One region of the Shewanella sediminis HAW-EB3 genome, then DNA from elsewhere that is predicted to be linked to it. Evidence: riboswitches for the same ligand, from Rfam matches in the RefSeq annotation. Region 1 holds a riboswitch; the other holds the start of a gene.
The links. A riboswitch is a leader RNA that binds a small molecule or an ion and turns the genes downstream of it on or off. The one in region 1 is predicted to bind lysine.

Region 1 (16,493 bases):
ACTACAGCGTATTTGTGAAGGTAATGTGCCAATCGATCGATGGGTTACAGCATGTGCTAATCAACCGAATTCAGTCTATCGATGAGATTCAATCGACAGAAACCTTAATTAGCCTACAAAACCCCATCGTCAGGGCTGTAAAACCTTAGCAAACTTGTAATTTTCCTCACCCCCCTCCCCAGATAAAACGACCAAAAAAGTTACACTTAATGATTTTTTTGGTTGTTAAAGTTAACAATTGCGTACATTTATGTTACAACCAATCCTTACCTCTCGAAACAGAGAGGGAAAAAATAATAAGTAAACCATTACAGTTGCCTCACGGATATGTACCTAAGGCAGATTATTGACAAGGAATGAAGTTGTGAAAACAAAAGTATCTATCGCAGTCACGGCCGCGCTAATTTCGAGTGCCGCCATCGCAAGCAGTGATTTTTCTGCTAATAAATATTCTCCTGAGCTAACCTCTGTAAACAACTACAACAAACCACAAACATCGAGTCCATCTCTTGTTGCTCCCCAGCGTTTTATCGTAGAACTCGAGTCTCCGGCTCTGGCCAAATACAGGGGAGGCATTCAACAGCTAGTTGCAACGGCTCCCGCAAAGAAAGGTCAAAGAATCGATGTTCAATCGGCCGGTGCGAAGAGTTACGTAAGCCACCTGAGCCAAGAGCAAAATGCATTTACCAAAGCCCTTTCAAAGAGTGCACCTAATGCGAAAGTTGAGCGTAACTTTAAAACGCTTTTCAACGGTGTGAGTCTTGTTGCTCAAGGAATGACACTCGAGCAGATTGCCGCAATGCCTGGTGTTAAGTCTGTTTACCCTGAAACCATGTATGAAACCAACATGGATGCTTCACATGAAATCATCAACGATGCGGCCATGTGGGAAGTGGTTTCAGGCATGGAGAATGCGGGCAAAGATATCCGCGTCGCCGTTATCGATACCGGTATTCGTCCTGAAAACCCTATGTTCTCAGGTGAAGGCTTTACTAAGCCTACGGCAGATATGCCTGCCGATGATTATTGCTCGACGGTAGATACCAGCTTTTGTAATGACAAGCTAATTGTCGCTCGTTGGTCCCAGCCAACATTTGAAGTTTGTGCCGATGAGCACATGAGCCCGCTTGGATACGGTGGTCACGGTTCACACGTAGCAGGTACCTCTGTTGGTAACAAGATCAGCACGACCTATAAAGATGTCGATGTGGATCTCTCTGGTGTCGCTCCCGCCGCATACCTGATGGTATATAAGGCACTGTTCACTAAGACCGACTGCTCCCGAGGCAGCGGTAGTAACATCATGCTGATGGAAGCGATGGAGCATGCGGTTAATGACGGCGCCGATGTTATCAACAACTCATGGGGTGGCGGTGCAGGCGGCGATCCGGCTAACAGCCCGTACAAAACCATGTATGAAGCCGCCGAAGCCGCCGGCGTTGTCGTCGTTACCGCCGCAGGTAATGACGGTAATGGCGCACAAACTATCGGATGCCCGGCCTGTATCGAGTCAGGGATTACTGTCGCTAACAGCACCACCGGTCGCTTCTTCGCTAACAGCTTTACAATGGGTGATGATGAACTGCTCGCCATCGAAGCCAATAACGAGTTGCTAACTGAGGATATCACTTTACCTGTAATTGCAGCTGTGAATATCGACGCTGACAATTTTGAAGGGTGTGATGCATTCCCGGCAGATTCATTTAAAGATGGTATTGCGTTAATTTCACGTGGTGCATGTGCATTTAGTGATAAGACTGCGAATGCGCAGGCCGCCGGTGCTAAGGCCATTGTTGTCTACAACAGTAAGCCTGGAGCCCCCATCAGCATGTATATGCCTGATGCTACACTTCCTGGTGTGATGATCTCTGATGCCGATGGCGCAGCCGTTATCGAAGGTTTAGAAGAGGGCGTTGCTTGTACTATTGGCTCAACAGTTAAGCGTATCGCCAACTCGACTTTAGCCGATCTTATCAATGCTTCGAGCTCGCGTGGTCCAAACGGTAATCAAAATATCCTTAAGCCAGATCTGGCGGCGCCGGGTACTTCGATACTTTCAGCCACCTCTCCCGATGAAGATGGCACTGACTTTACCACTATGACTGGTACAAGTATGGCCAGCCCTCACGTTGCCGGTGCCGCAGCCCTGATGAGTCAACTGCACCCGGACTGGAGTGCCAATGACATCAAGACAGCGTTAACATCGACCTCTCATATGGCGGGTATACTCGATGATGATGCTGAAACGGATGCCAACCCATTTGCTATGGGTGCGGGTCGTATGGATCTTGATGCGGCAGCTAAAGCTGTCTTAACATTCGATAAGCCATCTGTTGCTTCTGACTCTTGTGTCGGTCCATGTACATTTACCCGTACCGTCTATAACAAGAGCGATGAAACAACTTCATGGTCACTTTCTGCTGCGGCTGACAGCGCCGGGATCAGCATTTCACCAACCACTCTGGAACTTGAAGCTGGCGCCTCAGCGACATTTACCGTAACCGTCGACTCGACGTTCAGTGAATATGGCTCTTGGATCTTCGGCAACGTCATGATCAAGAGTGATGAAGGCAAGCAAGATGCTCACCTGCCACTTGCCGTTATGGCGAAAGAGTCGAGTGACGCTTCACTTATCTCAACACTTACTACGCAAGCAGATATCAAGGCAAGCGATGAGTTTCCTATCAAAGCCGTTGTTAATAACTCTATCTTCGAAAATACAGTTACCCTAACGGCTAATGCACCACAAGGAACCAAGCTTACCTCAGAAGATGATGTGACCGTCTCTATTAGCGGTGCAACACAGCACGGTTTCGATATTAATGAAGATCTGGGACGTATTACCTGGGTAGGTAAACTCGACTTGCCAGAGATGAGCTCTATCAAGGATGTGGGTGGATTCCCGAGCATTATTGATTTAGGGGTTTTACCTCAACCATGTGAAAGCGGCTGTGACGAAACGGCGCTGACATTCAACTCTCTTCCCAGCTTTAAATACAACGGCGTGAGCTATGACAGCATCACCATGGGCGATAATGGTTTAGCCATTGTCGGTGGTGGTTCAACTTCAGGTACCTGGAATAACAAAGAGCTACCTGACTCTGCCAACCCAAATAACATCATCGCACCATTCTGGTCTGATTTCGATCTAGCCGATACTTCAGGTACCGATACCGGTGGTGGAGATATGGCTATCGGGGTATTTACCGGTGGTGACGGCACAACCTGGTTGGCTCTGGAGTGGAAAGATGCGCAGCTATATGCAGATGAGTCAAATACTAAATATACCTTTAGCATCTGGATAAAAACAGGCGATGAAGAGCTGGTATTGTTCAACTACATAGATGTACCTAACATGCCTGCAAATCTGACAATCGGAGCCGAGAATATCGGTGGTTCGGTTGGTACAACCTTCCACTACAATGGGCAAGGTAGTAGTGTAACCAATGGTGACGGCGTCATACTTCAAACATCGACTGCCGGTAGCGTAAACATTGACTACAAGGTTAAGTCTACCGAATTTAACCCGGGTCAAAGCGACAACGTCTCTGTAGATGAAGAAGCTACATTAGCGTTTAATGTGCTCGATAATGACATGAAGGACCAAAAAATCGCTCATGTTTCAGTCACCGGTGATGGCATGACAGCCGAAGCTTTGCGTTTAATTGATGTGGCTCCTACCGGTGCCCTTGGTAAAGCGATGCTTGTAGATGAGCCATCTAACGGTGAAGTAACACTGAAAGAAGACGGTACTGCTGAGTATACTCCTGAAGATGATTTCTTCGGTAAAGACAGCTTTAGCTATACCTCTGAAGATGCCGATGGTAATACCGGGAACGCGACTCTGGTAAACATCACAGTAAATAATGTCAACGATGCACCTAAGGTGAGCCCATCAGGTATGTCCAGCACCGAAGGATTCGCTGTTAAAGCATCGGCCAATGGCAGTGATGTTGATGGTGATGATCTGACATACACCTGGACACAAGTAAGCGGCACGAGTGTTGAGTTTACCAATGGCGGCGAAAGTATCGGCTTTACCGCTCCATCTGGCGATCATGAGCTTGTCTTCTCTGTCGTTGCTTCCGATGGTGAGTTAGAGAGTGAAGCGGGCACGGCAACAATCACTGTAAATTCAGTCAAAGAGGACACCTCTGGTGGTTCACTGGGGTGGTTGACTATGCTACTGCTTCCTTTTGCAGGCCTGCGTCGCCGTAAGCGTTAATGCAATCGTAAGTTAGACTGTTGAACCGAAAAGGGAGCCTGATGGCTCCCTTTTTATATGTGACTTTTAAAATAATTTAGCGTTGTTTCAAAATTATATCTCAAACACCTGCGTCATCACCTTATACATCTCAGTTCCTTGATACACAGATGCTGAGGCAAAATGTAAAATAGGCACACAGTCCTGACTCAGACTCAGTGGCGTAAGCACACGTTCACTACCATAAAGATCCAGCCGAAGAATATTTGCCAACGGGCTTCCAGCCTCAAGGGGTTCGCCTAGCCTTGCCAGATATTCCACCATTCCTCCCATAGGCGCATGATACTTTTTATAATCTTTAAGATAGCAGGCATAACGTGACATCTTTGCAGGCTCAACTTCTTGAGCGATAACGCCACGGAAACTCAGGTAAGCTAAAATCCCTTTAGCATCAACAAGCGCATCCTCGAGGTTAATGTACTCCTGAGGTCCTAACTCCAAGGTAAAGGCTGAAACTGGCACCTTACATTCACGGCCAATAGCGTTCATATGGTTACTTAGCTGCCACCATGGACAAAAAACAGACTCATCCATAGCACCACCAAACTCATTGGGAATAAGTAAGGTATAGGGAATAGAGAAAAGCGATGCAGCGTCGGCCTCATATTCAGGACAATAGAGGTGTTTACAGGACTTTGGACCTGTGTGAAGGTCTAAGACGATATCAGCCTTATGTGCCATCAGCTGAAGGTTAACCGCTTGCTGATGTCCAGAGGTGACGCCCCATTCGCCGGACAGGCGCTGATGACAAGCCTCGACCAGCATCTCTCTGAAACGAATAAAGATCTCTGGGTTACTCAGTTCTTGATGTGCTTCATACCAGACTGCAACATCTAACTTATGATCTAAATATTCCCGATTCCAATTCACACCGGTAATGGGATCGAAACGGCCTAAGGTAAACTCACCACTCTTTTGATTGATCCCTAAAGGGTTAGCCAAGGGAACAAGTGTGATATCACCACATAAGCTATACCCTTCTAACAGCTGCATCAGCTGATAAATAACGGCATTACCCTGCACCTCGGCACCATGAACATTGGCTTGAATATAGACACTCGGCGCCGTTGCTTTTTCAGCCTTTAAGCTGAATATCGGAACCGTAAGATCTGGACCCGTGGCCAATTCACCTATCTTAAGCGACGATTGGGTAACGCTCATTATTTATCCTTTGCCAACTAGTAGTTTCAAAACAATGGCTCAAAACTAATGCTCGAAACTAATGCTCAAAACAATCGTTCTAGAAACTATTGCTCGAACAGGTTCTTATGAAGTGCACTCACAACTTGAGCCGCTTCAGATTCGGACACTAACACACAGAGATTGTGAGGGCTGGCCCCCTGACAGATCATTCTCACATTATGAGGCTCTAATACCTCAAATACCCGGCGACACACACCTGGAGTAGAAGCGATCTTGTTGCCTACAATAGCCACTAATGCCAAATCATCTTCGACTCTAACGCGACAATGCTGTGACAACTCTTGCAGCAGGGCTTCACTCAACAGGCCATTACCCGCGGAATCAGAACCCGTCTTATCTAGCGTCAATGAGACGTTCACTTCAGAGGTCGTGATCAAATCGACACTGATCTTGTGTCTTGCCAGAGTGGCAAATGTTTCAGCCAGGAAGCCTTGAGCATGAAGCATCTGCAGGCTATGGAGATTCAGTAATGTTTGATCACGACGAACCGCAACGGCCCGGTAAACCGGCTCATCTTCAACTTGATGACGGATCCAGGTCCCGCCTCTTTCTGGTTCACGACTGGAACCGACAAACACCTGAATCTTTTGCCTTACGGCCGGTAAAATTGTCGCAGGGTGCAACACCTTAGCACCGAAGGTTGCCATCTCAGCAGCCTCATTAAAGCTTATCTCAGCGATGGGGCTGGCTTTTGGTGCCAGGCGAGGATCGGTCGTGTATATCCCCGCCACATCGGTCCAGATTTCGACAGCGGTCGCTTTCAAGGCCTCAGCCAATAACGCTGCGGAGTAATCACTGCCACCCCGACCCAATGTTGTCGTACTCCCATTTTCATCACCGCCGATAAAACCTTGCGTCACTATTCGCTGCGAGCTTAGTAGTGGTGCTAAATGCTTAGCGGCGAGCTGGGCAACTTGCTCAATTTGAGGTTCTGCCCGGCCGAAGTGACTATCTGTTCGCATCACCTGACGGACATCGAACGCACTGGCCGCCTCCCCTTTTTCTCTGAGTACCGCAGCAAATAGAGCCGATGAACACTGCTCACCTTGGGCGAGTAACTCATCCATTGTCGCTTTGTTTCTATTTCGACTGAGCTCTTCGCTAAGCGATGAAATACGACTAAGCACGGTATCTAGTCTTGCGGCAACCTCTTGTGGACTGCCCAAAGCATCGAGTATTTGATATTGAATATGAGCAATTTTCTTAATGAGCTGCATCCGACGCTCATCACAGGTTTGCTCTTGGGTCAACTCAACCAGAAGATTGGTGACGCCACTTGAAGCGCTGACGACGACAAGGCGAGTATCGGGGTTAGCAAGAATAATATCGGCACAGCGACTCATCGCAGGATAATCTGCGACAGAGGTACCACCAAACTTAGCAACAATCAGGGACATGACTCGGCCTCCACACAAAGTAGACACAGGCCAGAAAAACAGGGATATAAAACTATCATTATTACGCTCCGAACATAATTCGTTCGAAGAGCCTGGTGCAAAGATTACGCACCCCAAGAAGGGAAATGACGATCATCACCAGAAGCTCTCCACCAATAAACAGGTGACAATCGATGGGATTCAGCCCAAATGACCGATATTGTATACGTCAAAATATATCAATATCTCGGCGCTAATCTCCCTCATAAGTCGTCATCAGAGTTTGGCCTCTTCAAACTTACTACCTAGTTAACGCTCCTCTTCTGTACCCAATTCCGAACACTTAAATAAGTGTCAGAAGAAGGAATATAAAAATTATCAAATTTTGACCAATTAAGTCAATAAATAAAGATGGCAAAGTGCCAATGATGATAAAAAATCATCCTCCGCATATAGATAGAAGCGATCTCAGATTAAAAAGAGGTGCTCTTAACCTTTAGTCAAAATCAGGCAGCTCGTTAACTAAACGTACCCGGGGTGAAAAAGGGCCGATCACCACCTCTTCTTGCTGTTTAGTTTTGGATAAAAGGCAGGGGACCAGTTGCAATTTATCATGCTCGACAAAATAGATCGCATTTTGATTAAATTGACAACCAAGTCGTATTGCTGATGCCTTATCTATCGAAACGGCCCAACTCTTCTCCATATGACAGCGATCGGCTGAGGCACCAATCATGGCACGATAGGGCCTATGCAATTGTTGAATTTCGAATTGAAGCCGTCTGTCGAGAAGACGATTTTGGCAGGCTGAGAGGATCTGCCCTTTTGGGTTATGTGCGGTAATTATTGCAAATGAAAGTTCAGAGGATAATGCTTGTGTAAAAAGAAACTCTGCTTCTTGATAGCATTGCCACTGGCTGTTTGACTCACTCATCTGGATCATGTTCCCCAATTTGATTCAGAAGATTATAGCAAATCCAATATATCTTCCCAGCGGCGTGACACAGGTCACACCACAATTTTTTACCGCACTCAACAAAATCAGCCACTTACAGCAGTCAGTGTGATTTAGATCATATCCACGGATAAATTTGTTAACATTTCATTTGTTAACAAATGCCTAAAACGAGTACAATAGTCTGTGTTGATTCGCTTACCATCACTAAAAGGTAAGAAGCTTTTTGTTACAAATAGATCTGACAGTGAACAAAGAGTTAGCCAGATTCCTGTATAAAATGTGAACTATATTGAGTTTCACATCTTAACTTCAAAAAAATTTAATTCTAGGGGAACTAATCTCCGCTATTGTTAATCGAAGTGGATACAGCTCGCGTTACATTTATTGAGATACGCATACTTTACTAATCATGGAAGCGTGTTGCTGTTTCAGGCCAGTTTTGAAAGCACCTACTAGAGCAGTAAATAGTCAACATGACAAGTTCGAGCGTCACTATCGCCAAGATATTACACGCTCATGGTTAGAACAGATTTGAACAAATTAGGTAAATTAATATGCAAAACCCGCACATTCTGATCGTTGAAGATGAAGCCGTTACCCGGAACACGCTAAGAAGTATTTTCGAGGCCGAAGGATATGTGGTAACTGAAGCCAATGATGGCGCAGAGATGCATAAAGCCATGCAGGAAAACAAAATCAACTTGGTTGTTATGGATATCAACCTTCCTGGTAAAAACGGTCTTTTGTTAGCACGTGAACTTCGTGAAATCAATAACATTGGTCTGATCTTCCTAACGGGTCGTGACAATGAAGTTGATAAGATTTTGGGTCTGGAGATTGGTGCTGATGATTACATCACTAAGCCATTCAACCCACGTGAGCTGACTATCCGTGCACGTAACCTGTTGACTCGCGTTAACAGCACTGGCGCCGAATCAGAAGAGAAGAGTGCCGTTGAGTACTATCGCTTCAACGGTTGGAGCCTTGAAATTAACAGCCGTTCTTTGGTTAGCCCACAAGGTGAATCTTACAAGCTGCCACGTAGCGAATTCCGCGCTATGCTGCACTTCGTTGAGAACCCAGGCAAGATCCTAAGCCGTGCCGACCTTCTGATGAAGATGACTGGTCGCGAGCTTAAGCCACATGACCGTACTGTCGATGTAACTATTCGTCGTATCCGTAAGCACTTTGAAAGCTTACCTGATACGCCAGAAATCATCGCAACGATCCACGGTGAAGGTTATCGTTTCTGCGGTAACCTAGAAGAAGCATAAAGGAATAAGCATAAAGCTAGCGCTTATCTTGCTATCCATTAAAAAAGCCAGTCTAACGACTGGCTTTTTTATGTCTGGAACATTTATGAAGATTTACCATGGACGGTATAAAATCTTCGTTGTGTCTGAAACATTTATGAAGTTCGAAATTCTAAGATCGAAAAAAACAAAGATGTCAGCCTTCGACCTATCGTTTCGCGGACGGCTTGCGCCTATTGGACGAGCTAGGCTCTAATCGGAAAAGATAAAGCTACAAGCATTCGACATAATCCCTTTCCTACAGCCAACAACGTTGGCATCGATTAACTCACGCAGTGAGTGTCATCTTAGATTCTACAGCCAGCAACGCTGGCGTCGATTAGCTCACGTAGTGAGCGTCCTGGGTCCTAGAGCCTAGAACCTAGAACCTAGACTCTTATTGACTCCCCCTACTTCAACTCTCTTTCCAGAAAGTTTGCCAGTGAGCGATACAGATGTGTTCTGACTTTTTCACCACGCATCGAGTGCTTAGAGCCGGGATAATCGATCATCTGAAATAACTTACCTTCATCCTGCAGCGCCTTGTAAACCTTAGTGCTGTTCTCAAAAAGCACGTTATCATCCGCCATGCCGTGGTACATCAACAGACCCGATTGATAATTCTTCACATAGGGAAGCACACTACTGGCTTCATAGCCCTTAGCATTCTTTTCAGGATGGCCAAGGTAGCGCTCGGTATAATGGGTGTCATAAAGCGCCCAGTCGGTCACCGGCGCACCAGAGATTGCCGCCTTAAAATAATCCGGAGCCTTAAATAACCCCATCAGAGCCATGTAACCACCGTAGCTATGTCCATAAAGCGCGATATTATCACCATCCACATAGGGCAGCGTTCTTAAGTAGTCCACACCAGCTTTTTGATCGTTAACTTCCGCCTCACCCAGATGTTTGTAGATAACATGTTCAAACCGGGTTCCGCGGTGAGCCGAGCCACGGTTATCGAGCTGGAATACCATAAAACCTTGCTGAAGCAGGTACTGAGTAAAGTAATCATGTTCGCTCCAACTGTTCACGACCAGCTGCGCGTGTGGGCCGCCATAGACACGTACTACGACAGGGTACTGCTTATCTTTATTGAAGTTTATCGGTTTAAACAGGCGATACTGAAGTGATTGACCATCTTCGGCCTTAACCTGCCCGAATTCAGGCACCTGCCACAATCCCAGATACTCATTGAGTGGGTGAGTCGAATCCAGCTTATTCTGTTCAACCCAAGCAAGATGTTGGCCCTTATCGCCGTGTAAACTGACTTGAGGAGGCTGCATCAGAGAGCTGAAATAATCCAGATATACAGCCTCTTTCTCGGCGAAAACCGGTGAGTGCATGCCGCGGCGTTGACTCACACCTTCAATTTCGCCACCCGTTAGGGCTACACGATAGAGATGTTGTTCAACGGCGGTATCTTTACGGCCGGTGAAATAGATCCAACCCCCTTTCTCGTCGACAAACTCAACACCATCGACAACCCAGCCGCCCGATGTCAGCTGCTTCTTCACTTCGCCATCTAAATTAATAAGATAAAGATGATTAAAACCATTACGCTCTGAGGCCCAGATAAAGCTCTCCTGCTGCTTCAGGAAGTGCAGATCATTGTTGAGATTTACCCAGGCATCACTTCGCTCTTCGACCAGATTTTTAGACGTGTCGGTTCGTTCGATATCAACCAGTCGAAGATCGAGTACCTGCTGATCACGGCTTTGCCACTGATATGAGAGGCGTTTACTATCGGGTAACCATTTCACCCTGGGCAGGTAGATATCCTGCTCTTTTCCAAGCTCGACCCAACTGACTTTTTTGCTGGTAAGTTTTACGATGCCTAATGAGATTTTAACGTTGTTCTTACCGGCATATGGGTAACGTTGCTCGGTCAGCTTGATGCCATCGGCATAGATCTCGTTACGCGTAACCAGTTCAACATCAGACTCATCGATTCGGGTATAGGCAATGGCGCTCTCGTCCGGCGACCACCAGTAGCCCGTCATGCGGTCCATCTCTTCCTGTGCCACGAACTCGGCCATGGCATTTTTAATCGCGCCACCACCGTCCGTTGTCATCTCCACCAGCGACATATCTTTCAACGTTAAGACAAATAGGTTTTGATCACGCACGAATGAGACATACTTCCCTTTGGGTGAGAGGCGAGCATCGGTAGCAAACCCATCGCCTGTAGGTAGAAGTGTCACCTTGTTATCGCTCAATGAGTAGTAATAAAGGACACCGGATGCTGGAATTAGTATTGCCTGACTATCATCAGACCAAAAATATTCCATGATCCCCTGGCCATAAATTCGTTGGCGTTCACGTCTCGCCTTCTCCTCATCGGAGAGCTCACCTATGGTTAACTTATCGGCATCGAGCAAGATAGATTGTTTTCCAGATTCGACATTCATCTGCCATAAGTCATAAAAATGCTGATTATCCTGACGTCCGGCTAAATAGGTGACCCTTTTACCATCGGGAGATAATTTCAGCCCTCGGGGACTCGTCCCCGCTAACGCCGGTGAGGCATACATACGCTCGATTGACAGGGGGGATTTACCCGCTTTCGAGAGTTTTTTCAGCATCTCACCCGTCACTATGCCTCGATTGACTTCAGCTTGAGATAGCTGATTCTGGCTTGCAATAACTTGGGTGGATAGAAGCATAGGCACCGCCATAAGAGCTGAGGTTATCCATTTTTTTGTCATTATTATTTCCTGGACTGAAATCTATCTTAGTAATACAGCCAACCATCACAACCACACGCTGGATGTTGTGATGATTGAACAAAAATATCGCCCGTCATTGTGCACTAAAGTCCGATAAAACAACAACAGTCGTTATTTGCCACACATTTGGGCCCAGGCTACGCTGAAAAAAGGTTCGATCTCAGGTATGATCCGCACAAATAAAAGTTTACCGACCTCAACTCGAACCTAAACTCGAAATTGTCATAGGAAATAACATGCAGACCTTGGCCCAAAACCTGACTTCACAAGGGGTAAATGCCTCTCTGACTCAGCTTATTCATACCTTAGCTAACACCTCCAAAGAGATCAGTCATGCCGTACGCCACGGCGCGCTTGCCGGTGTACTCGGTGCGACTGAGCAAGAAAATGTTCAAGGTGAGACACAGAAAAAACTCGACGTTATCACCAACGATATGCTCAAAGATGCGTTAAAGGGCGATGACACCGTTCGCGGTCTGGCATCGGAAGAGGAAGATTATATTGTCGAAGTCGGTGACAAAGGCGAGTATCTGGTCTGTTTCGACCCGCTCGACGGCTCATCGAACATAGATATTAACTCGTTAGTGGGCACTATTTTTTCGGTGCTTCCAGCCCCAACGGGTGAGCTATCCGAGTCCAGCTTCCTGCAAGCGGGTCGCCAACAAGTCGCTGCGGGTTATGTGCTTTATGGCCCATCGACAATGTTAGCGCTGACAACGGGCCAAGGTGTACAACTCTTCACCTTAAACCCAGAAACCAATGAATACTTGCTAACCACAGAAGCGATGAGCATCAGTAAAGATACGGGTGAGTTTGCCATCAATATGTCTAACCAGCGCTTCTGGGAAGCGCCTATGCAGACTTACATCAGCGATCTGCTGCTTGGCACTATTGGTCCGAGAGAGAAAGCCTTCAACATGCGCTGGATAGCGGCTATGGTTGGCGATGTTCACCGCGTCCTTTCACGTGGTGGTATCTTCACCTACCCGACAGACAATAAAAACCCGCAGAAGCCATACAAGCTAAGATTGATGTATGAAGCGAATCCTATGTCATTCCTAGTTGAACAAGCCGGTGGTAAGGCATCTACAGGCTATGAAACCATAATGGATATTCAGCCAAGTGAAATCCATCAGCGTGTGGCTGTCATCTTAGGTTCGGCTAACGAAGTCGACGCCTGCCTGAACTATCATGGTTTAGATTACAGCGAAGAGCCACAACTGTAGGTTGTAAGCTATAAGCAATAAGCTATAAGCTATAAGCTATAAGCTATAAGCAAAGTAACAAAAAAGGAGCCCGTTGTGGCTCCTTTTTTATGGCTAACTTATGACAATGATTAGCTCGCGTTAGCTTGCACTCGCATTAACTTGCATTAACTTGCATTAGTGCTCTCAAAGATCTTATCTGCTGAGGCTGCCACAAAGCCTGTGTAAAGCTCTCCGTCAGACTTAGGGTAGCGCAAGGCAAACTCATAGAAACAGCTTGGGATCTCTTTCTGAGTGTCTTTAAAGACTACTTCTATCTTATCTGCCATAGTCGAAGACTGTTCAAGCAAAACTTCTGCTGAGCCTTTGACCTCACCACCGGCAGAGTTAAGAACAAAGCCCCCCCTCTTAAGCGTTTCATTGACATCTAAAATGCTGCTGTATCCGGGCAGGTGATTAATTGATACCGTAAAGTGATTTGCACGGTAGCCGAATGCGGCTACCCAAGCAGCATATTCACTCTCTGCAAGTAAGGTTTCATAAGTGGTGTAATCCAGCTCCCAATGACGGCCAGAATAGAGGAAATTGTCGGCCGATGTGGCTGAATCCTCGATTTGAGCGACTAACCCTTTGATTATTGTCTGCAGCTCACCGCTAAACTCTTCAACAAGCAACTCAGAGATAAACACTTTTGGTTGAGTCGCATCGGGGTGTTCAAAGTGCTTGGCTTTAAGCTTCTTAGCTTCAAAATGATAATCGCCGCAATCAACATAACCTAAGGCTTCGAAGTGGGCAGACAATACCGCCAAATTAACCTTCTCAATATTAAACGTCCGCAGGGCAATATGGTCGTTAATAATGGTGTCGCCCTTGGACAAGAGCTGATGAACCTTAGCCGCTGACGGCGTCATTTCAACGTAATCATCCCAAAGGGATCCAAAAAGCTTGTTAATATCTGTGTGCATCAATTTCTTCCTTAACGGCATCGTGTCGCCTATCGCAAGTTGCGTGGGCAAAATCTTTTATTCTCTTCGCGAGAGGTCTTTTATTATTTTCACGAAAAGTGTTTTATTATTTTCACGAGATAGGTCTACTGAGAGTAGAGGTGTGTTCTTTCCTGTGTCTCTAAAAAAGCGGGAAATACCATAACGATATTTCCCACCTCATTTTTTATAGCTCAGTGCCCTATTACTTAAAGGCTCAAACCAGGACTCAAATTAGCGGGAAGGCTAACTTCATCGGCTTCGACAGAAGCAACCGGGTAAGCACAGTAGTCGGCAGCATAGAACGCGCTCGCTCTATGGTTACCCGATGCGCCTACGCCACCGAAGGGGGCTGCACCAGATGCGCCAGTGATCTGCTTATTCCAGTTAACAATCCCGGCACGAATACGCGCAAGGAAGTACTCATAGTCATCACGACTATCGGCGAGGATCCCGGCAGAGAGTCCATAGCGGGTATTGTTCGCTAACTTGATCGCCTCATCGAAATCGGTATAACGCACCACTTGCAGCAGAGGACCGAAGTACTCCTCATCAGGCAGTTCGATAACCTGAGACACATCAATTAACCCCGGAGATACCAGGCCAGTACCCTCTTCAATATGAGTCAGCTCGACTAATGAATGGCCACCGAGGTTAACCAGGTTACGTTGAGCCTCCACCATTCCCTTAGCGGCAGTTTCTGAGATCATCGCTCCCATAAACGGCTGTGGCTGAGCATTCCAGGCGCCAACCACAATACGCTTAACGGCATCGGTAAGTTGAGCCAACAGAGCATCGCCCTCTGCACCTTTCTCAACATACAAGCGACGCGCGCAGGTACAGCGTTGGCCTGAGGAGATGTAAGCCGACTGAATAATATCGTGTACAGCAGCCTTACTGTCTTTAACGCCTTTGATGATAAGAGGGTTATTTCCTCCCATCTCTAATGCCAGAATTTTTCCGGGCTCGCCGGCATACTGTTGATGCAAGATATGTCCGGTGCGAGAACTTCCGGTAAAAAACAGACCATCAATCTGGGGGTGAGATGCCAGCGCTTTTCCGGTTTCAACTTCGCCTTGAACCAGATTGATAACGCCGGCTGGTAGTCCAGCCTTCTCCCAAAGCTTCAACATCAACTCTGCGACTTTAGGCGTTAACTCAGATGGCTTGAAGACAACAGTGTTACCTGCAAGCAGTGCAGGCACAATATGTCCATTAGGCAGATGCCCGGGGAAGTTATAAGGGCCGAAAACGGCAACGACACCGTGAGGCTTATGACGAAGAACTGCACGTCCTGCTGGAGTATCATTTTCTGATGTTCCGGTGCGCTTATTGTAAGCCGCTACTGACAAGCCAATCTTGCCAATCATGGCACCGGCTTCGGTGGCTGTTTCCCACTGTGGCTTTCCGGTCTCCTGAGCGATAGTTTCGGCTATCTCAGCTTTATTTTCTTCTAACTGGGCACGGTAAGCTTCGACAATCGCAAGGCGAGCCTCAAAACCCAGCATGAACCAGTCAAACTGCACTTCACGTGCAGCTTCAACCGCGGTATTAACCTGCTCTGGCGTCGCGGTTTGGCTGTTCCAGATAACGTCATTATTTGCTGGGTTTTTTGAAGTCACTGCGTGACCTAGGCCGGCAACCCACTGGCCTTTAATAAATTGAGTCATATTTCTTCCTACAAAGCCAAAATGCGGATCTCGTCACCTTGCTCGAGCAATAAACCTGCTGCGAGTTCAGGAGAGATTGTCACTTCGTTACTACCTTCGGTCAGCAAAAGCATTCCTGAGGTGGCACGGTAATTAGCTAATTGAGTATTTGAGATAATAAAGTTGGTATCAGATTCAGGCGCATTGCCGATATTCACAGTCAATAAGCGGCTCTCTCTGACGGAACGAATATCGCTAAGATTACACTCAACTGTCGGACCACCATCGAAAATATCGACATATCCGCGACACCTGAACCCTTCGGCTTGCAGCAAGTTCAGTGCGGGACGGGTATTGGCGTGTACTTCACCGATGACTTTCTGGGCTTCTTCCGGTAATAAACAGACATACACGGCATTCTTAGGCATCATTTCGGCCATAAATGCTTTCTGTCCAAGCCCGGAAAGATAATCGGCCTCGACAAAGTCGATACCTAAGAAATGCTTCTGTAACCAATCATAAAATGGTGAGTTACCATTTTCATCACTCTCACCGCGCATCTCGGCAATCACAGTTTCACCGAATCGCTGTGCGTGCTGGGCTAAAAACAGAAAACGGCTACGGGATAACATTCTGCCGTTATTGTTCTTTCGATATGAACTACGCAAGAAAAGCGTACAAAGCTCAGCCGCTCCCGTGTAGTCGTGGCACAGGGTTAACGTTTCTACCTCATTTCTCACATCGATCTGTTCTGAGTAATAGACTTCTGTCCCCAATCGATAGTGATAGAAGGCATCTTCCATTCCAACGGCCGCTTCAAGTCCACATGTACCA
Region 2 (16,493 bases), 750 kb from region 1:
TATGTCGGCGAAAACGCCACCTTCGAGCAGCAGATGCTATCGGGCCAGCTGAAGGTGATTTTGACTCCTCAGGGGACGCTGGCAGAGAAAATCCGTGCGGGCGGCGCCGGGATCCCGGCCTTCTTTACCGCAACGGGCTATGGTACCCCTATCGCCGAAGGTAAAGAGACCCGGGAGATCGATGGTCGCCACTACGTGCTCGAGCCTGCATTGACTGCCGACTTCGCCTTAGTACGGGCATGGAAAGCCGATACCATGGGGAATTTAGTCTTCCGTAAAACCGCGGCAAACTTCAACCCTATGATGGCTACGGCTGGCAAGATCACTGTGGTTGAGGCGGAGCAGATCGTCGAGCCCGGAGAGTTAGACCCGGATCATATCCACACACCCGGTATCTACGTGAACCGTGTCATTCAGGGCAAGTTTGAGAAACGTATCGAGCAACGTACCGTTAAAGCCGCACCGGTTATTCTTTAAAAGGGAGGGAGACATCATGGCATTATCCAGAGAACAACTCGCACAACGTGTAGCCCAGGAACTTAAAGATGGCTTTTACGTTAATTTAGGCATAGGTATTCCCACCTTAGTGGCTAACTATATCCCACAAGATATAGAAGTCATGCTGCAATCTGAGAATGGACTACTTGGCATGGGAGAATTTCCCACCGAAGAGACCATAGATGCAGATCTGATTAACGCTGGAAAACAGACGGTCACGGCCGTCGATGGCGCCTCTTTCTTCTCATCGGCAGAAAGCTTCGCCATGATCCGCGGCGGTCATGTGGATCTTACCGTATTGGGTGCCTTCGAGGTTGACGAGCAGGGCTCGATCGCGTCATGGATGATCCCCGGAAAGCTTATCAAGGGGATGGGCGGTGCCATGGACCTGGTCGCTGGTGCAGACAATATTATCGTCACCATGATGCATGCCGATAAAAAGGGTAACTCGAAGCTACTGCCTAAGTGCGAGCTGCCCCTGACAGGTTTTGGCTGCATCAAGCGCGTACTAACCGACTTAGCTTTCATGGAGATTAAAGATGGTGCATTCCATCTATTAGAGCGTGCTCCAGGCGTTAGCGTTGAAGAGATCGTGGCTAAGACAGCAGGTAAACTTATCGTCCCTGAACATGTACCAGAGATGAAGTTCTAATACCTTCCCCTCTTAATGAGAAACACAAGCTTCTTGGTAGCCCAGAGACCTAATCTGGGCTTTTTTATAATCTAGCCTCTCTCCTAACTCAACCTCGCACCCATACTTACACACGTATCAATGAGTTACGCCCTGTGACAGCTAAAATCACAACCAAAGGTAAAGTTATTGATAAAAAAACGCTCACACATAACATCAACAACATATTCAAAACCAATAAGCACCACCCCCACACTAAGTGATAACCAACCAAAAACCAATTGAGCACAAAACAACCACCAATCATTTACACATTGAAATTGTTGATGTTTTATTCGTAAATACTCTGAAGATTACTTGTGTGGCAAGTTGAATTTCAGTATATTTCGCCCATTATTAGTAATATGAAATATACGATTGTGAGCTCAAATAAACTACAGCAAGGTTTTACCCTGATTGAATTGGTCATAGTGATCATTATTCTGGGCATATTAAGTGTCATCGCAGCGCCTAAGTTTCTCTCTTTGAGTAGCGAAGCACAGACATCTAGCCTCGAAGGAGTTGCAGGTTCTATCGCCTCGATGAATCAGATAGTGCACAGTAAAACCCAGATCGACGGCATCGCTGATAAGCAAGACTGTGATGGGACATGTAACAACCATCCGAACTGGGATAGAAACGTAGGTTACTTCTATGTAGATGTATCGGGCACCCGTCTGTACGTATCAAGTGGCTACCCGATGGCAGCAGGAACCTCTCAATCAGATACCATAGTAGAGGATAACTTCACAACGGTTATGGGATTATCCGACGAAGATTTTGTATTCGGCACAGGTGCTAACGGCTCATTTGCTGCCGTCCCCAAGAAATTTGCCGACAAGTTAGCAGATATCCAAAGTGAGAAGTTCAAATGCCACGTCGAATATCGCTCTCCGGTTCCAGCCTATAGCTATTATGTTCGTGCCGTCACCGACGATTGCTAATTCTTAAAAGTATACTCACCTCTTGAGTACTCATAGATAAATTTGGTAGGTTTAACTACTATTTCAGTTCATGCATGTTTTAACTAAATTAAAAGAAAGGCCGTTAAGTAAGTGACTCTAAGGGGGCCCATATGAGACTCAGCCTGCAAGGTGATCAGAAAATATCAATTTTCCAAATCACCGCTGTGTTCAGCATGTTATTTGCCCTGGTGGGGTTCAGTTATAATGTCTGGCGTATGGAGATCAGCGAATACAACAGTAATATGCGCTCGGCAAGTTTCGAACTCTTGCTGCAACTTTCTGAGCTCGAAGGGATCGTATACGCGGCACATTATGATAAAGATCCGGTCGCAGGAAACCCGAGGAGAGGCTGGATTAAGGTCAACTTGATCGCCGACTTGGGTATGATAACCGAGGCGAAGGTCGAGGAATCGGCGGAACAGCTCAAGCTGGCGTGGCAATCTAACTGGCAAAGTATGCCTGACAGTGAATCGAGCGCCGTGGCGGTAGTCGATGCGATAGATGACACCCGTGAAGAGGTCCGCCACTTGCTGTCTAAACTAGATTAAAACGGCGAGATAAGTCACCTTATCTCGCCGTTTACTTTTATCACATATAGCTTATAGCTTATAGCTTATAGCTTATAGCTAAGCTTAGTCCCAAAGGAACTCACGGAAGTGTTTACGACGGAACTTAGAACCACGTAACTTCATTACCGCAAATAAGCACTTATATTAATAGTCTAATCCCAAAGGAACTCTCTGAAGTGTTTACGACAAACTGACTCGTAACTCTCATTGCCACCTATCGCTACCTGCTCGCCTTCCTGCATCGGCTTACCTTCACCATCGAGGCGCACGACCATGTTCGCCTTTCGGCCACAGTGACAGATAGTCTTAAGTTCGACTAACTTATCGGCCCATGCGACCAGATATTGACTACCAGTGAAAAGTTCACCCTGGAAGTCGGTTTTAAGACCATAACACAGGACGGGAATATCCAAGTTATCGACGACGTGAGTCAACTGTTTTACCTGTTCTTTGCTTAAGAACTGTGACTCGTCAATCAAGATACAATGCAGCGGCTGCTCTTCGAGTGCAGCTTCAATCATATTGGCCAGATTATCGCCGCTTGCAAACACCTGAGCCTCGGTTTCTATACCGATCCTTGACGCGACTTTACCTACTCCATATCTGTCATCGATAGATGCCGTCATCACTAAGGTATTCATTCCGCGTTCGCGGTAGTTATAAGAGGACTGTAATAAAGAAGTTGATTTACCGGCATTCATCGCCGAGTAATAAAAATAGAGTTGCGCCAAACTGAAATCCCCAGTGCTTAAATTCTGCAATATCTTAACACTTTTACTTCATCAAAATCACGCTGAATCCGGCCACAGTGTGCATAGCATCAACTTAATCAGAACAAAATCATATTATCATAGCCTCTTCATCCAATGATGAAGAACAGATAGAAATCTCTACGTATTTTGAACTATTTAGCACAAGTAAATTAACCAAAAGCAACACTCATGCTGTTTCAGATACGCTTAATAAACAATTGCTAGATTGAAGGCAAAACCAAAAGGAAATCATCAATTCATGCACAAAACACTACTGGCGGTAACGATTACCGCAACACTGGCATTGAGCGCCTGCTCCGGTACTGCAACGACTCAGCAAAAATCGACTTCAGCATCGCAAACTGAGCACTTACAAACTCAGAGCCTGCAAACTCAGAACCCACTGTTTCAAGCCAGTACACTTCAATATCAAGCGCCAGACTTTAGCCTGATAAAGGATGAGCACTTTCAGCCGGCATTAGAACAGGGAATAACAGAGCATTACCAACAAGTCCTTGAAATTGCCAACAATCCGGAACCGGCGACGTTTGCCAACACCATAGTTGCTTTAGAAACGAGTGGTGAGCTATTAAATCGCACGTCGAAAGTGTTCTATAATTTAGCCGGCTCGAACAGCAACCCGACCCTCAGAGCCATTCAAGGTGAGATGGCCCCTAAGATGGCGGCTCATTCTGACAACATTAATCTTAATACCAAACTATTTAAACGAATTGACAACCTCTACTTATCTCGCAATGAACTAGATCTGACACCAGAAGCGATAAGGCTGATAGAGAAATATCACCAAAGATTCGTGATGGCCGGAGCCAAACTCACCGATAGTCAGAAACAGCAGATCCGCGTCCTCAATGAGGAACAATCGACACTGACCAATGAGTTTGCACAACGCTTGATGCGTATGACAAAAGAGATAGCCCTGGTTATCGATGATAAGCAGCAGCTCGCAGGCCTGTCTGAAAGTGCAATCAGGGCAGCCAAGGCTGACGCCGATGCAAATGGTCACAGCAATAAGTACCAGCTCAACATCACCAACACCACACGCCAACCTGTACTGTCTCAACTCGATAACCGAGAGCTGCGCCAAAAGGTATGGGAGCTGTCATCGAACCGTGGCCTCAGTGGTGAAAATGAGACCGCCAGTTTAGTGGCCAGATTGGCACAGTTACGCTCGGAGCGAGCCGAGTTACTTGGCTATGAAAGCTGGGCAGACTATCGCTTAACGCCTCAGATGGCTAAGACCCCAGAAGCCGTTTATAAGATGTTTGGCTCTATGGTTCCAGCGGTCATCGCCAACACTCAGAAAGAAGCCGACGATATTCAAGCCATGATAACCAAAACCGGTGGCGAGTTTGAACTGTCACCGTGGGATTGGGCTTATTACGCCGAACTGGTACGTAAAGAGAAATTTGATCTCGACGGTGACTCGATAAAGCCCTATTTCGAATTTAATCGCGTACTCAAAGATGGCGTATTTTTCACCCTAGAGGATCTCTATGGTGTCACATTCAAGCCTCGCCCGGATCTGCCGGTTTACCATCCGGATGTAAAGGCCTACGAGATGTTTGATAACGATGGCAGCAGCATGGCCATCTTCTACGCCGATTACTTCGCACGGGAAGGAAAACGTGGTGGTGCCTGGATGAGCTCATTTGTCACTCAATCTGGCTTATTGAACAGTAAACCTGTTGTCGTCAATGTGATGAACATAAAAAAAGCCCCCGATGGAGAGCCAACATTCGTCAGTTATGATGAAGTCACTACCATGTTCCATGAGATGGGACATGGCACCCATGGTATGTTCTCGAAAGTCACCTACCCCAGTTTATCCGGCACCGCCGTATCCCGTGATTTTGTCGAATTCCCATCGACATTCGAAGAAGATTGGGCCGCCCATCCAAAAGTGCTGGAAAACTATGCTAAACACTATGAAACAGGTGAGTCTATCCCCGAAGATCTGCTCAATAAACTGTTAAAGTCTCGCAGCTTCAATCAAGGCTTCGACACATTAGAATATATGTCGGCCGCCCTGTTGGATTTAGAGTGGCATTCACTTAAAGCGGGAGCGCCATTGCAGGATGTCGTCAGTTTCGAAGCCGCCGCGTTGAAAAAGCATGGTGTAGACCTGCCAGCGGTTCCACCTCGCTATAAATCAACTTATTTTGCTCACGCCTTCCCGGGCGGTTACTCATCAAGCTATTACGCTTACATGTGGAGTGAGATCCTCGCCGCCGATGCCTTCGCTTATGTTCAAACTCAAGGCGGATTAAATCGTGAAATAGGCATGAAATTCCGTAAGACGATCAGAGAGGTCGGTAACAGTGTCGCCCCAATGGAAGCTTACAAAGCATTCAGGGGACAAGAGCCGACAACCGAGGCCCTGCTTAAACGCCGCGGCCTGGACAAGTAACCACAAGTGTTCAGCTAAAGAATAAACCGTTTACTATCAAATATAAGAAAGCCACTCATTATGAGTGGCTTTCTTTATATACAGCTTTTATCACCGATAGTGTTAAAACCGATAGTGTTAAAACCGATAGCCTTAACTTATCAGGCTCTCCTGTTCACTTTAATCTTAAGCACTATAACCGAGATGACAAACAAGATACTACAGGTAGCGAAACCTGCGGCTAAAGACTCGGTGAAACCCAGTACTGTGTAACCGGCTAAACTTATCACCGCAACAATCAAGGCATAAGGCAACTGAGTGATCACATGGTCGATATGGTGACAATTCGCCCCTGTCGATGAGAGAATGGTGGTATCTGAGATAGGTGAACAGTGATCTCCGAATACCGCCCCGGCGAGTACCGATGCCAACATAGGTAACATCATATTGGTATGTGTCCCCATCGCCATATCAGCGGCAATCGGCAACATGATACCAAACGTTCCCCAACTCGTTCCGGTCGAAAACGCAGTCAGTCCGGCAAGCACAAATAACACGGCAGGCAGCAGTGCAAAGGGAATATTACCCGTCGCTAAGCTTGCCATATACTTACCCGTTTCGAGCTGGCCAATCACCCCGGCAATCGTCCAGGCAAAAAGAAGAATGTAGATAGCGGGCAACATAGAGCGTGCGCCGGCAACCATACCCTGAAGGATATATGACTTATTCAGCCCCTGGAAAAGCACTAATGCAAGTGTAGATGCGAAACCGATTGCAGCACCGAAAAATAGTGAAGATGCAACATCTGTATTTTCAAATGCGCCCAGAAGAGTAAACTCCAGCCCCTTGGCTGCTAATGCATCGCCACCGCTGCTGACCATAAAGTAAAAAGTCGCAAACACCAGCACGGTAATAGGCAGGAACAGACCTAAGATTTTTCCATTATCGGCCTCGGGTAGATCCGAGTTGGCCCCTGGTGGTAACCCTTTCGCTTCATCATAAAGGTTACCTTTTTGCGCATTGAGCTCATGTTGGCGCATAGGACCGATATCGAGCCCCATGAAGGCGACACAAAGCAGCAATAAAAGAGCGAAGATGGCATAGAAGTTCATCGGGATCATCTGGATAAACACACTCAGATGTCCGGAATCGGTAAAACCATGCGCCGTTAAGATACCGCCGATCAGCGCTATGATATAGGCACCCCAGCTGGAAACCGGTGAGATAACACAAATCGGTGCGGCAGTAGAATCAAGCAGATAAGCTAACTTACTGCGTGAGATGTAATACCTGTCCGTTAAGGGTCTGGCAACACTACCCACGACCAGGCTATTAAAGTAGTCGTCGATAAATATGACGCAACCTAAGAACATGGTCAGTAATTTTGCATCGCGTTTATTTCTGATCTTAGTGCGAGCCCAATCGGCGAAGGCTTTAGCTGCGCCACTGACCGTGATAAGCGCCGTGATCATGCCCAGTAAAATAAGGAAGCCTAACAGATAGATGTTCCAGCTATTGATGCTGCCATCGTCCCAGAAGAGCCCTACAACCTGCTCACCCAGATACTGACCGGAACTCACCGCCGAAAAGTCGGTGATCAATACCACACCCAGTAAAATTCCTATCCCTAAAGAGAGTAAAACCCGACGAGTAACTATCGCCAGCAAAATCGCAACCACAGGAGGTAGCAATGAAAGTGCCGAATCGGCATAACTTAAAGTTGTCATTGATGTATTTTCTTCGTTTTAAGTACGAATGGAGGGCGACTGAACTGGTGGGATACTAGAAATATCTCAGAAAACACCTGTCCTATCAGTAGCGCTCCATAGCAATACCCTATGTTAAAAGGTATAAAATCTTCTTATCTTCCGGATAAGAAATACTATGGCAGTGCCGCACCTATTCGATGTCAGCCCCAGCAGTAAACCTTGATATGTTTTACTACTTCGGCATCAAATCCTTTCATGATAGATAAACGGAATCACCCTGGCTATCACTACTGATATTTAATGCACCTCTACTTCTCAGGACGTTAATTGGAATGGCTCCAAAAAACGTGAAGGTCATAAAAACATAAGCGGCTTTGAGGATTCTACCCCAAAGCCGCTCAATGTGATCGAGTTCACGCTTATTTAGTGTAAATTAATGCCCTGGCAACCTGCGCATCACATTGCATTCACATACCTATACGAGCTCGAGCAGTTGTGGAACCGCTTCAAAAAGATCGGCTTCCAAGCCGTAATCGGCAATTTGGAAAATTGGCGCTTCTGGATCTTTGTTGATTGCGACGATAACTTTTGAATCTTTCATCCCGGCAAGATGCTGAATAGCACCGGAGATCCCCACCGCAATGTAGAGATCCGGCGCGACAATTTTACCCGTTTGACCCACTTGAAGATCATTGGGAACAAATCCTGCGTCAACGGCCGCACGAGATGCGCCTAAAGCGCCACCCAGTTTATCGGCAAGCTGCTCTAAAATAGCGAAGTTATCACTGCTACCCAAGCCACGACCACCCGATACCACCACTGAAGCAGCACCCAGTTCCGGGCGTTCGGACTCTGTCAGGCTCTGGGATACAAACTGAGACAGTGAATCGCTGACTTTTTCGATTGATACCGTCACAGCGGCGCCATCGTTAGCCACAGCATCGAATGCACTAGAGCGCACCGTCATCACTTTCTTATCATCAAGACTCTGCACAGTAGCCATTGCACTACCCGCATAGATTGGACGAACAAAAGTATCAGGGCTAACCACCTCAACGACCTCTGACAGTTGAGCCACATCTAGAAGCGCCGAAACACGAGGAAGCATATCTTTGCCGTGACTCGTAGCCGCAGCCAAAATATGTTCATAGTCTGAAGCGATGCCTACGATCAGCTCAGAAGTATTATCTGCAAAAGCGTTAGCGTACACGGCCGCATCGGCAACCAACACACTTCTAACACCAGACAGTTTAGTGGTCGCTTCAACAACGGCGCCACATTCGTGTCCGGCAACCAACACATCCACATCACTGCCGATAGCCTGAGCACAGGCAACAACTTTGGCAGTATCCAGTTTTAAACTGGCATTATCATGTTCTGCTATTACTAAAATTGCCATTAGATCACCTTCGCTTCATTTTTCAGCTTTTCAACAAGCTCTGCAACAGACGCAAGCATCACACCACCTTTACGCTCGGCAGGTGGTGTCACTTTCAATACTTTTTGATGAGACTTCAGGCTTACCCCTAAGTCATCAATAGAGAGGGTATCTAACGGCTTACGTTTGGCTTTCATTATATTAGGAAGCTTGGCATAACGCGGTTCATTCAAACGCAGATCGGCAGTAACGACGGCTGGAAGCGGCAGAGTAATGCTTTGCAATCCACCGTCTATCTCACGGGTGATCGCTAACTGACCTCCCTCAACCTTAACTTCTGAAGCAAACGTAGCTTGGGGCATCTTGCCTAAGGCTGCCAACATCTGACCAGTTTGGTTATTATCACCATCGATAGATTGCTTACCTAAGATAATAAGTTGTGCTTCTTCTCTACTCTGCACAGCGTTAAGTAATTTTGCTATCGACAGAGGCACCAACTCCTCATCCGTTTCAATATGAACGCCTCGGTCTGCACCTAAAGCCATAGCGGTACGTAACTGCTCTTGAGCCGCTTTAGGGCCCACAGTAACCACAACAACTTCAGAAGCCACTCCGGCCTCCTTTAAGCGTACGGCTTCCTCTACAGCAATTTCACAGAAAGGGTTTATCGCCATCTTCAAATTTGCGGTATCGACACCTGTATTGTCAGCATTAACCCTGACTTTTACATTAGCATCAACGACGCGCTTAACTGGCACCAATACTTTCATAGGGCTTCCTTTACGTCATATTCTAGCGGAGTTGGAGTAGGGGTGAACCTACACTTAAGTAGACTCACTTTACGTGCTGTTAACGTTAACGTCAACAGCGATTCAAACGACCGTTTGTATTTTTGAAGCGGGCTTTGTTCAAAATGGTTATTTTTGGTTACTTTTGGTTATTTAAATAATCAAAATATGAGCCGTTTATATGATATATTTAATTATTGAGCAATAAATACAAATACTATTTGATACTTGCTCTATTAATTCCTATTATTATCCATCAGAAATATCTGTTACTTACTTTTATTAATTGGACCCCAATAATTATGAGCGATTTTCTTGAAATACTAACTCATGGCCGTCGTTTTAAAGCCGCAGTCAAAGAACTGTCTGTTGAAGATTTAAAAGAATTAGCCGTCAAGCTCGATAAAATTATCTCGGAAAGAGAATCAGAAGCTGAAGCTGTTAATGCTGCAATGGCTGATCGCAATGCTAAAATCGATGAAATCCGTAAGCAGATGGAAGCTGTTGGGTTATCGATTGACGATCTAGGTACTGCTGCTATTAAACCTGCTCCTAAGAAGCGCGCACCTCGTCCGGCTAAATATACAATCGATGCTAATGGTGAGACCATCACCTGGACTGGCCAAGGCCGTATGCCGACTGTATTTAAAAATGAACTCGATAAAGGCCGTAACATGGATGACTTCCTCATCTAACCTTACATCAGTACATTCTATATTAAACCGGCCTGGCCGGTTTTTTTATGCCTCTAAGAAGCGTTTTTAATTAAGTTAAAACACTATGAGGAATTGGTGTTTACATAAAGATTAAGATAACCTTTCCCTCATGTTTCGTTTATCGATATAACCCCTACTATGAATCGCAAAATAAAAACAATAATCATACTCGCGGCTTTAGTACTTCCCTATGTCTCCGCAGTGGAAGCAAATGACCAACTAACTGATAATACTCCTAAAACAACGGCACTCACCCATGCCAGACTCATGATAGAACCCGGTAAGATACTCGATGATGCGACACTTCTAATCGAAAACAATAAGATTATCGAGATAATTAAAAATAATAAGGTGCCTTCACAGGCATATGTCATCGACTTAAAAGGTTATACCATCTACCCCGGCTTTATTGACCCCTTTACCGATTACGGCATCGAGTTTGAATATCCTAAAGTTGAAGCCACACCACCCATTTATGAAATAAAGCGTATAGGCGGCAACGCCAAAAATGGGGCAATTCATTCAGAAAAAGAATGGTTTAACTATGTTTACCCTAATAGTGAACAAGCTAACAAATGGATAAACAATGGTTTCACAAGTGTACAAAGCAGCTATCAGGATGGAATATTCCGCGGTCAGGGCGTTACATTATCTCTAGCTGATAAAACGGCGAATGAAATAATATATCGCTCGAATTCGGCTCATTTCTTAGCATTCGATAAAGGCAGCTCCCCCCAAGACTACCCCACATCATTAATGGGAAGCATTGCGCTTATTAGGCAAACCTTAGCCGATGCCACTTGGTATAAAGAGAATAAGAGCAAATCATTTTCTAAAACCGGAAATAACATTGTCGAATTTAATAATGCCTTAGATAAACTTTCAAATATCGAAAATGAGCAGATCGTCTTCGATACCGATAATCTAAACGACCAACTAAGAGCCGCTCAAATTTCAATCGATCATGAGATCAAGGCCACACTATTAGGAAACGGTAAAGAATATGCGCGTATTGATGAACTCAGTGCATTTTCTTACGGTTTAATTTTGCCTCTGAACTTTCCTGCAGCACCCGAGGTCGGTGACGATGATGCAGAAAGGGAGGTTTCACTGGCAAAGATGAGACATTGGGATCGCGCTCCGGCTAATCCGATGACGGTTGAGCGCGCCAAGGTGCCCTTCGCTTTAACTCAACATGGTATTAAAAGCGATGCTTTCTGGCCGAGGCTTAAACAGGCTATTGAGTATGGCCTTAGTGAAGATACAGCATTAGCCGCATTAACGACCGAAGCAGCAGAGGTAGCCGGCATCGCAGACTTCAGCGGCCGATTAAAACCCGGCTATATGGCCGATCTGGTCGTCTCCAAGGGCAACCTATTTAAAGATGGCTCCATACACAGCGTATGGCTGCAAGGTGATGAGCTGCAACTCATTGACCGAAACGATCGACTATTAGATTTAACCTACCAGCTCCAAATTGGCGATCTAACCCTGGACCTCACGTTGGATAATAGCAAAGCCAACAGTGATAAAATTACCGGCACGCTTTCCAGCGGCGAACAGGAGATAACGCTATCAAATGTCTCCTATCACGATAAAAGGCTGAACTTTACGGCCGAAATGAGCGACGCCGGATTCGAAGGGGTCAACCGGTTTACGCTATGGTTCGATAGTCAGGGACTGCGTGGACGTATGCTGGATAAGCACAACACCCTGACACCGATAGCTGGAATACTCACAGAAAAATTGATCGCTGCGCCACTTGCAGAGGATAAACCTGAGAGTTCCCTCATCTCCAGGCTCACTAAACCTAATGTCGCCTATGGTATTGAGGGCTCAGTTGGATCAGAGAAACTGCATATCAGCAATGCCACCATCTGGACCTCCGATGAACAGGGGATACTGGAAAATACCGATCTGCTCATCTCCCGGGGTAAAATTGAACGCCTGGGTAAAAACCTGTCCACCCCATCCGGTTACCGGCTTATCGATGCAAGCGGTAAGCATCTGACGGCAGGTATTATCGATGAACACTCACATATCGCTATCAATGGTGGCACCAACGAAGGCTCAGACGCTATTACCTCTGAGGTTCGCATAGGGGATATCCTTAACCCCGATGATATCGCCATCTACCGTGCATTGGCCGGGGGGGTGACCACGGCGCAACTATTACATGGCAGTGCCAACCCTATCGGTGGACAGGCACAGGTGATTCAGATGCGATGGGGAGAGAGTGCAGCGAACCTCAAATACACTCAGGCGCCGGCCAGTATCAAGTTCGCCTTAGGTGAAAACGTTAAACAGAGTAACTGGGGCGACAAGTTTACCCGCCGCTTCCCCCAGAGCCGTATGGGGGTCAAGTCTCTCTTCAGTGAGGCATTTAATGAGGCCCGCGCCTATCAACAGGAGCTTAAAGCCTATAAATACCTCAGAAGTAGTGAAAAACGTCGTCACATTGCACCTAAGCCTAACTATCGATTAGCGGCAATAGCAGAAGTACTCGATCTGCAAAGAGATGTTCACATTCACTCCTATGTGCAATCGGAGATCTTAATGTTTCTGCGCTTAGCCGAAGCGTACGACTTTAAAGTCAAAACCTTCACCCATATTCTCGAGGGGTATAAGGTTGCAAAGGAGTTGGCCGACCACGGCGCATCTGCGTCGACCTTCTCCGACTGGTGGGCCTATAAATTTGAGGTCTATGATGCGATCCCTCAAAACACCTGCCTGATGCAGAACAAAGGCGTACTCACCAGCATTAATTCAGATGACTATGAAATGCAGCGACGCTTAAATCAAGAGGCGGCCAAATCTATGATGTATTGTCATATGTCCGCCGAAGATGCATGGAAGATGATTACGATTAATCCTGCGATACAACTAGGAGTAGACACCGATTTAGGTTCGATCACCAAGGGCAAGCAGGCCGATATTGTACTGTGGGATCACAACCCCCTATCGGTTTACGCTAAGGTCGAGTCGACTTGGATCCAGGGTAAGCCTTACTTCGACCGTAAACAGGATAAGCTGGCGCAGCAGTCCATTGCAGCAGAACGAGCCGAGCTCATTCAAAAGATATTATCCAGTGAAGAGAGCGAAAGTACACTGCCGCCCGGAGAGGTCATCGAAGATAAGAGCGAACCCGAATGGCATTGTGATACTCAGTTCGATGTTTGGAAACAATCCAGCCAAGGAAGGAGCTCGCTATGATAAACGGACACATTAAAATAGGCTCAAGCTTATCCGGGGTCTTAAAAAATAGCTTAGCCCTCCCCTTCGTCATGCTGAGCACATTCATCATGCCCGTTCAGGCCCATGATATTTTACCTGCGCCGGTTCAGACATCCGCCATCCTCTTTAAACATGCCACGATTCACACGGCCGTCGATGGGGTAAAGGCCGATAGTGACCTGTTAATAGAAGATGGCAATATAATGGCCATCGGCAAGGAGCTCGTCGCTCCCGAGGCGACAGTTTATGATGCCAGCGGGAAACATATCTACCCGGGACTCATCGCGCTGGATACCAGTTTAGGCTTAGTCGAAGTTGAGATGATGCGTCCGAGTAATGACAGCCATGAGGTCGGTGAAATTAATCCGCAACTGGAGGCATTGACCGCCTTTAACCCGGATTCGGAGATCATCCCGACCGTCAGAGTCAATGGCATCAGTCATGCTCAGATTGTCCCCCGGGGGGAAAGCTTAGCTGGTCAATCGGCTCTGGTATCGCTGGATAGTTGGACCGTCGAAGAGGCGATTGTGCCGACACAGACAGCCTTTCACCTCTATTGGCCCAGACTCAAACCTCTACCCAGTGATACGAAAAAAAGAGAGGAACAAAGAAAAGATTACCAAGATCGGGTATCTCAGATATCGGACGCATTCACCGACGGTTATCGCTACTATCTGGCCCATAAAGCCGAGACTAAGAGTAAGCTCGATATGCGCTGGCAATCAATGCTGCCGCTCTATCGGGGAGAGGCTCAGCTGTTTGTGCACGCCAACACGCAAAAACAGATAGAGGAAGCCGCCGCTCTGGCAAAACGCTATCAATTTAAGTTAATTATCGTTGGCGGATATGACGCCTGGCGACTCGCGGAACTTTTAAACGAGATAGAGGCAAAAGTGATCTATACTCGAACTCTAAGCTTGCCGATGCGTAAAGATGAGCCCATAGAGATGAGCTTTAAAATCCCCGCCCTGCTCAAACAGGCGCAGGTCCCATTTGCATTGGGTTTCTCATCTGACTGGAACAGCCGAAATTTACCCTTGGCAGCAGGACAAACGGTCGCGTACGGGCTGAGCAGGGAAGACGCCCTTAAAAGTATCACACTCGATGCGGCTAAGATATTAGGTGTAGAGGATATGGGCGCTATCGCCGTCGGGTATAGAGCCAATCTGGTTATCTCAGGTGGCGACATTCTCGACCCTATGGTGACTAAGATCGAAAAGGTCTATATCGATGGCAGGGACGTCGATCTAAATAATCGGCAACAACAGCTTTATCAAAAGTACCTAAAGCGATAGAATTCTACCTCGAAGGAGTCTTAACAGGTTAAGCGCTTGTTTGACTCCGATCTTAATGATTTAAAATCATAAATTGCCAAAATGCAGCTTCCAACCCACGTTTATAATGACAGGCCTGAATTATGAAAACGCTTTTGATTGCCCCCTTAGTTTTACTTCTCAGCGCATGTGCCGGCGACTATAAGTTCAATACTAACCTCGATGGTGAAGCTATCGACGATTACTTTAAAGCATCGGATGTCGCCGTGTTTGAAGGCAATACCCATCCCTCAGTGCCTTACGAGATTATCGGCTTAGTCGAAGGTGAAACTTGCCAGGAGAGCGTCAACGACGCCCCCGCCTCGATAAGTGAGGCTCGCACTCTTGCCAGAAGGGCCGCCGCCGATAAAGGTGCCAATGCGATTCTAATCAAGAAGTGTATGGTATTCGAAGAGAAAAGTCAGGCGTGTATCAGCAGAGCTATCTGCGTAGGACAAGCGATTAAGACACCTGAAACAGACAAATAATTGAGCCGGTCCAAAACCGATTCGATGCATTCTTAGTCCAACACTGTGATCTGTAAAAATATGACTTTTAACTGTCAAATTGAGGCGGTGGCCTTCTGCCGCACTCCCTATAAGCAAAAATTCGGCATTCCGAGACAGCCCGGGCTCGTGCCTTCGGCCCGGGGCTTCGTCGAGCTGCAAGCCCCCTATAATCATATCGATGCCGTAAGGGGATTAGAGCAGTACTCTCACCTCTGGTTACTCTTCTCTTTTCATGAAAATCTGTCTCAGGGCTGGAAGACCACCGTCAGACCGCCTCGCCTCGGAGGCAATGAAAAACTGGGGGTCTTTGCTACCCGCTCGACCTTCAGACCCAATGGTATTGGTCAGTCGGTGGTTAAGCTGCATAAGATCCATCAAAAGAAGGGCAGCGTTATCTTAGAGATCTCAGGTATGGATCTACTCGATGGCACACCGATTATCGATATTAAACCCTATATCCCCTTCTCTGACTCTCAGCCCGATGCGTTGGGCGGCATCGCACACGAAGCGCCACATTTGATTGATGTATCGTTTACCCAAGAAGCCAAAGCGCAGCTGCTGGGTTACAGCAAGTTGGAGCAGTATCCACGCCTCGAGGAGCTTATCATTGGGGTGTTGGCACAAGATCCCCGCCCGGCTTATAAGAAGTCAAAAGCCGATCCTAAGCTTTATCAGGTCGCCCTGTTTGATCTCGATATTCTCTGGCATGTCATCGATGAACGCATTCTGGTACATGAGATTAAATCCGGTGTGTCGGTTAATTAAAGGTAACATCTTGAATACTCCCGACTATCAGAGCCAGCATAAGAAACGACTATCTCATATGCCCTGGCTCTATTTCAGTCTCAAACCTAAGCTTCTGAACTGGGCGAAGCCTTGGCAGGAGCAGGTTCAGGCCGACTTTATGGCATTGGAGACCGTCTCATTCGGAGAGAACTGTTTCATCGCTCCCGAGATCAATCTGTTCGCCGAACCGGGAAGAGGT

Region 2: linked by a shared signal. The riboswitch ahead of SSED_RS07495 (Na+/H+ antiporter NhaC family protein) and the one ahead of lysC (lysine-sensitive aspartokinase 3) in region 1 are both predicted to bind lysine.

Annotation. Positions count from the first base shown of each region.
Region 1 is NC_009831.1:960,917-977,409, reverse strand. Features, by position in the region: gene asnC (transcriptional regulator AsnC) at 1-149, shown strand, start outside; gene SSED_RS04230 (S8 family serine peptidase) at 365-4,225, shown strand; gene SSED_RS04225 (succinylglutamate desuccinylase/aspartoacylase family protein) at 4,319-5,425, opposite strand; gene lysC (lysine-sensitive aspartokinase 3) at 5,512-6,864, opposite strand; lysine riboswitch at 6,999-7,174, opposite strand; gene SSED_RS04210 (DUF3293 domain-containing protein) at 7,340-7,777, opposite strand; gene arcA (two-component system response regulator ArcA) at 8,356-9,075, shown strand; gene SSED_RS04200 (S9 family peptidase) at 9,504-11,801, opposite strand; gene SSED_RS04195 (class 1 fructose-bisphosphatase) at 12,059-13,048, shown strand; gene SSED_RS04190 (DUF1338 domain-containing protein) at 13,195-13,992, opposite strand; gene astD (succinylglutamate-semialdehyde dehydrogenase) at 14,220-15,680, opposite strand; gene astA (arginine N-succinyltransferase) at 15,689-16,493, opposite strand, start outside.
Region 2 is NC_009831.1:1,707,384-1,723,876, reverse strand. Features, by position in the region: gene SSED_RS07525 (CoA transferase subunit A) at 1-477, shown strand, start outside; gene SSED_RS07520 (3-oxoacid CoA-transferase subunit B) at 494-1,150, shown strand; gene SSED_RS25090 (prepilin-type N-terminal cleavage/methylation domain-containing protein) at 1,549-2,112, shown strand; gene SSED_RS07510 (hypothetical protein) at 2,244-2,681, shown strand; gene SSED_RS07505 (thymidine kinase) at 2,855-3,433, opposite strand; gene SSED_RS07500 (M3 family metallopeptidase) at 3,714-5,882, shown strand; gene SSED_RS07495 (Na+/H+ antiporter NhaC family protein) at 6,023-7,588, opposite strand; lysine riboswitch at 7,670-7,889, opposite strand; gene SSED_RS07490 (electron transfer flavoprotein subunit alpha/FixB family protein) at 8,046-8,969, opposite strand; gene SSED_RS07485 (electron transfer flavoprotein subunit beta/FixA family protein) at 8,969-9,718, opposite strand; gene SSED_RS07480 (H-NS histone family protein) at 10,039-10,431, shown strand; gene SSED_RS07475 (amidohydrolase family protein) at 10,591-13,665, shown strand; gene SSED_RS07470 (amidohydrolase family protein) at 13,662-14,981, shown strand; gene rcsF (Rcs stress response system protein RcsF) at 15,104-15,487, shown strand; gene tsaA (tRNA (N6-threonylcarbamoyladenosine(37)-N6)-methyltransferase TrmO) at 15,548-16,273, shown strand; gene SSED_RS07455 (acyltransferase) at 16,242-16,493, shown strand, end outside.